Regions from separate parts of the Sphingomonas sp. BL2 genome, predicted to be linked through region 2. Evidence: riboswitches for the same ligand, from Rfam matches in the RefSeq annotation. Region 2 holds a riboswitch; the other holds the start of a gene.
What was found. Region 2 has a riboswitch for cobalamin ahead of AC1ME3_RS15655 (DUF1636 domain-containing protein). Riboswitches for the same ligand answer to the same signal wherever they lie in the genome.

Region 1: another riboswitch for cobalamin. It lies ahead of AC1ME3_RS11420 (hypothetical protein); the one in region 2 lies ahead of AC1ME3_RS15655 (DUF1636 domain-containing protein).

What each region holds. Positions count from the first base shown of each region.
Region 1 is NZ_CM155261.1:2,446,121-2,448,315, reverse strand. It holds gene AC1ME3_RS11425 (efflux RND transporter permease subunit) at 1-772, shown strand, start outside; cobalamin riboswitch at 972-1,213, shown strand; gene AC1ME3_RS11420 (hypothetical protein) at 1,383-1,976, shown strand; gene AC1ME3_RS11415 (PepSY domain-containing protein) at 1,981-2,195, shown strand, end outside.
Region 2 is NZ_CM155261.1:3,381,730-3,383,924, reverse strand. It holds gene cobO (cob(I)yrinic acid a,c-diamide adenosyltransferase) at 1-499, shown strand, start outside; cobalamin riboswitch at 661-854, shown strand; gene AC1ME3_RS15655 (DUF1636 domain-containing protein) at 1,027-1,434, shown strand; gene cobT (nicotinate-nucleotide--dimethylbenzimidazole phosphoribosyltransferase) at 1,431-2,195, shown strand, end outside.

The DNA.
Region 1 (2,195 bases), 940 kb from region 2:
GCAAATCCCCGTCCCGACGTCGGCAGGCGGTTTCGTGCCGCTGTCGACCGTCGCCGACATCGCGGTCGTCGATGGACCCAACCAGATCAGCCGCGAGAACGGCAAGCGCCGCGTGGTCGTCCAGGCCAACGTCCGCGACCGCGACGTCGCCGGCGTAGTCGCCGACGCGCGTGCGGCGATCGATACGCAGGTGACGATGCCGCCCGGAACCTATGTCGAATGGGGCGGGCAGTTCGAGAACCTCGCCTCCGCACGCGACCGCCTGATGCTCGTCGTGCCGGTCTGCTTCGCGGTCATCATGCTGCTGCTCTACGGCGCGCTCGGCTCGGTCCGCGATGCAGCGATCGTGTTCACCGGCGTGCCGCTCGCGCTCGTCGGCGGCGTGCTTGCGCTCGTGGCTCGAGGGATGCCGTTCTCCGTCTCCGCCGCGGTCGGGTTCATCGCGCTCTCGGGTATCGCCGTGCTCAACGGGCTGGTGATGGTCTCGTCGATCCACGACCTGATGGCACGCGGCATTGGCAGGGTGCGGGCCGCGCACGACGGCGCGCTCGCCCGGCTTCGGCCGGTGGCGATGACCGCGCTCGTCGCCAGCCTCGGTTTCGTACCGATGGCTCTGGGACATGGAACTGGCGCCGAGGTGCAGAAACCGCTCGCGACCGTGGTCATCGGCGGGCTGATCTCGGCCACGCTGCTGACGCTGTTCGTCCTGCCGACGCTTTACGCCCGCTTCGGTGGATGGACGGCGTCCGAGGAGTCGACATGCGGGAACTAGAGCGGGTGGACGAGCTACATGGCGGTTAGCACGATGACCCATACCCGGACGTTCGCGGGCGCTCGCTTTCTCCCAGGTTTTGTCATTCGTCTATGGACATCAATTCTCGAAGTCCATGTTTGCGACGATCGCTTCGATCGGTTGCCGGATCACCTGCAACGCGATAGATCGTCCCCTGCTGACCTGATCCGTTAGATTGGTCCAGCATGATCACGTCGGTGTCCCGAGAGGGACTTAAAAGGGAACGCGGTGAGGATGGTTCGCCGTTCGAAGCCGAGGCTGTCCCTGCAACTGTAAGCGGCGAGCGCGATGCATATCGCTCCTTTCTTGAACGGAAGGGGCAGCCACTGGGCCAAGCGTGATGTCACGCACGGCCTGGGAAGGCCGTGCATCGTGTGACGACCCGTGAGCCAGGAGACCTGCCGGCGTCTGGTCGCTCTTGCCTGGCCCAGGGGGTGGCCGCGGCACGGTACTCCGTCGAGCGACGACGTGTGCGGTGAGGACCGCACGGGCATGCGTGTCGGTCGCGATGGCGTCCGGCTGGCGCGGATGCCGGCCGTTCGCGGGAGGTCCTTGCCGGGTTCGCTAGACGCTCCGGGGAATTACCGTAATGCCGTTCCTGACATCTCGCCTTCGCGGTCGTGGTGGCTTTGCTGTCGCCTTTGTTCCCGGCATCTCTCAACGCTCGGTCCACGCCTGCCTCGGCCAACGAAGACATCCTGGTCGTGGGACTGCATGCCACGACACGCTCACCACGCCAAACGCGGCCGGCGGCAACCGGCGCCTCGCTCCACTCGATCTCCCCGCGACGATGCTGGCCATAGAAGACGATACGGTTCGCGCGCGCGGGGACATGTCAGTGATCGAAGCGGAGAGCCGGGCACTTGGCGTCAGCAACGCCGACAACCCCGGCAATGGTGGCACTGCACTATTCAATACGCAGCGGACAAAACGCAAAGGCGGGACCGGCGACGCCTCGCAGGGCTGCTCCCAACTCGCGTTTGGCGCAGGGGGACCGGTCACCGAGCACCTAGCCTCTCGCATGGATGGCAGCCACCGCCAATCCGATGACTATGCCGATCAAGGCCAGTCGCGCAGCTATCTGTTATCAGGCATGCCGGACGTTCCCAGTCCGTACAACACTCAGCAATGGGCGCTCGGCCGTGCCCTCTTCGCCGAAGTTTCGCTTCGTGTCGGCTATTAACGCCGTGAGGCGGTCGGCGCCTGGCAAGACTGCGCGGCGCTGGCTCTACCTGGTCCATCGCTGGATCGGCATTGCCAGTTGCCTGTTCTTCGCCATGTGGTTCCTGTCCGGGCTGGTGATGCTCTACGTGCCCTATCCCTCCCTGTCGCCAGCTGAAAAGCAGGCTGGGAGCGAGGCAATCGATTGGGCAGCGGTGGACGTACTGCCCCCGCTTGAAAA
Region 2 (2,195 bases):
CCACACCGGCAAGGGCAAGGGCAAGTCGACCGCCGCGTTCGGCATGGCGGTGCGGATGATCGGGCATGGCCGCAAGGTCGGCGTGGTGCAGTTCGTCAAGGGCGCGATGGCGACTGGCGAGAAGGTCATCTTCGACGCGTTCCCGGAGCTTTGCGAGTTCAAGCCGATGGGGGAGGGCTTCACCTGGGACACGCAGGATCGTGCGCGCGACATCGCCGTGGCGCGGGAGGCGTGGGACGAGGTCAAGCGGATGATCGCTGATCCGTCCTATGCGATGGTGGTGGCGGATGAGCTGAACATCGTCTTGCGGTATGAGTATCTGCCGGTGGACGAGGTGCTGGCGGTACTGGCGGGCAAGCCGGAGATGACGCATGTCGTGGTGACCGGGCGGAATGCGCCGGATGCGCTGATCGAGATGGCGGACCTGGTAACCGAGATGACGCAGGTGAAGCATCCGTTCCGGTCGGGGGTGAAGGCGCAGGCGGGCGTGGAGTTCTGACTTCTTGATCCTCCCCTTGCAGGGGAGGTGGCTGGCGCTTGCCAGACGGAGGGGTGTTGCGATCTCGATGGCGGGTCACCCCTCCGTCAGCCCAAACGGGCTGCCACCTCCCCTGTCAGGGGAGGATTAGAGGCTGCTTGTCTGCGGTCGATCGTACGCCTATCGCTTCTCGCGCGACAGGTTCCCCCAACGTTCGCGCGGAGGGGGATGAAAATGGGAACGGGAAACACCCGGCTGCCCCTGCAACTGTACGCGGCGAGCCATCGTGCCTCATGCCATTGGGATACTCCCGAGAAGGCGGTGCGGACGGCGTTGACCCGCGAGCCAGGAGACCTGCCCGTCGCGGTCGTCTTTCGTCCGGCCAGGGTGCGCCGAACGGACGGGGAACACCCCGAGCGACGACATCGCTTCGCGTCGCGCGGAGGCTGGAGGCGTGCGCCTTTTGCTCTTCGTGCGGTGCGGGACCGACTGTCCGAAGGGGTTCCTATGCCAAGTTCACATCATTCTAAGATCGTTCTGGAACGGACATGCTGAAGCCGGTCGAGGACGGCGTCGCGGTGGTCGCGTGCAATACGTGCCGCCATTCCACCGATGCCCGCGACGACGAGCACGGTCAGCGCGGCGGCGCGCGGCTGGTGAGCGCGCTGAAGACAGTGCAGGCGAGCGATGCCGCCTATGCCGACGTCGCGGTGCAGGAGATGCCGTGCCTGTTCGCGTGCCAGGACTTCTGCACGATCCACCTGCGCGCACCCGCCAAGGTCGGCTATGTGCTCGGCCGGTTCGAGCCCACCGAAGACGCCGCGCGCGCGATCCTGGATTACGCACGGCTCTACGGCGAGAGCGCATTCGGGCAGGTGCCGTTCAAGCAATGGCCGCAGGGCGTGAAGGGCCATTTCATCACCCGCACGCCGCCTGCCGGGTTCGTCGTGGAATGACCTTTTTTCCGACGGCCGGGGCATTTCTATCATCCTTGAGCGCGTTGCCGCAGCCGGACGAAGCTGCTCGATTGGCGGCAGTGGCGCGGCAGGGCGAACTGACCAAGCCGCCGGGCTCGCTCGGGCGGTTGGAAGAGATTGCCGTATTCATGGCCGGCTGGCAAGGCCATGAACGCCCGCAGCTCGATCGCGGCCGGGTGGTGATCTTCGCGGGTAATCACGGCATCGTCGATCGCGGCGTCAGTGCGTTTCCGGCCTCCGTCACCGCGCAGATGGTGGCCAATTTCGAACATGGCGGCGCGGCGATCAACGCGCTGTCGCGCGCGGCGGGGCTCGATCTCAGAGTCGTCCCGCTCGACCTCGACCGGCCGACGGTCGATTTCACGGTCGCCCCGGCGATGTCGGAGGAGGAATGCCTCGCGGCGATCAACGCGGGCGCCGCCGTCGTTGCGGACGCGCCCGATCTGATCGTGCTCGGCGAAATGGGGATCGGCAACTCGACCTCCGCCGCCGCGCTGTGCCTCGCCAGCTTCGATGGATCGGCACGCGACTGGGTCGGGCCCGGTACCGGAGTCGACGACGACGGCATGGCCCGCAAGATCGCGACCGTGGAGGCCGGGCTGGCGCTGCACCGGGACGCACTGAGCACGCCGTTCGAGACGCTACGCAGGCTTGGCGGTCGTGAACTTGCGGCGATCGCAGGCGCGGTCATCGCTGCGCGTCTCGCAGGCGTACCCGTCATGCTCGATGGCTTCATATGC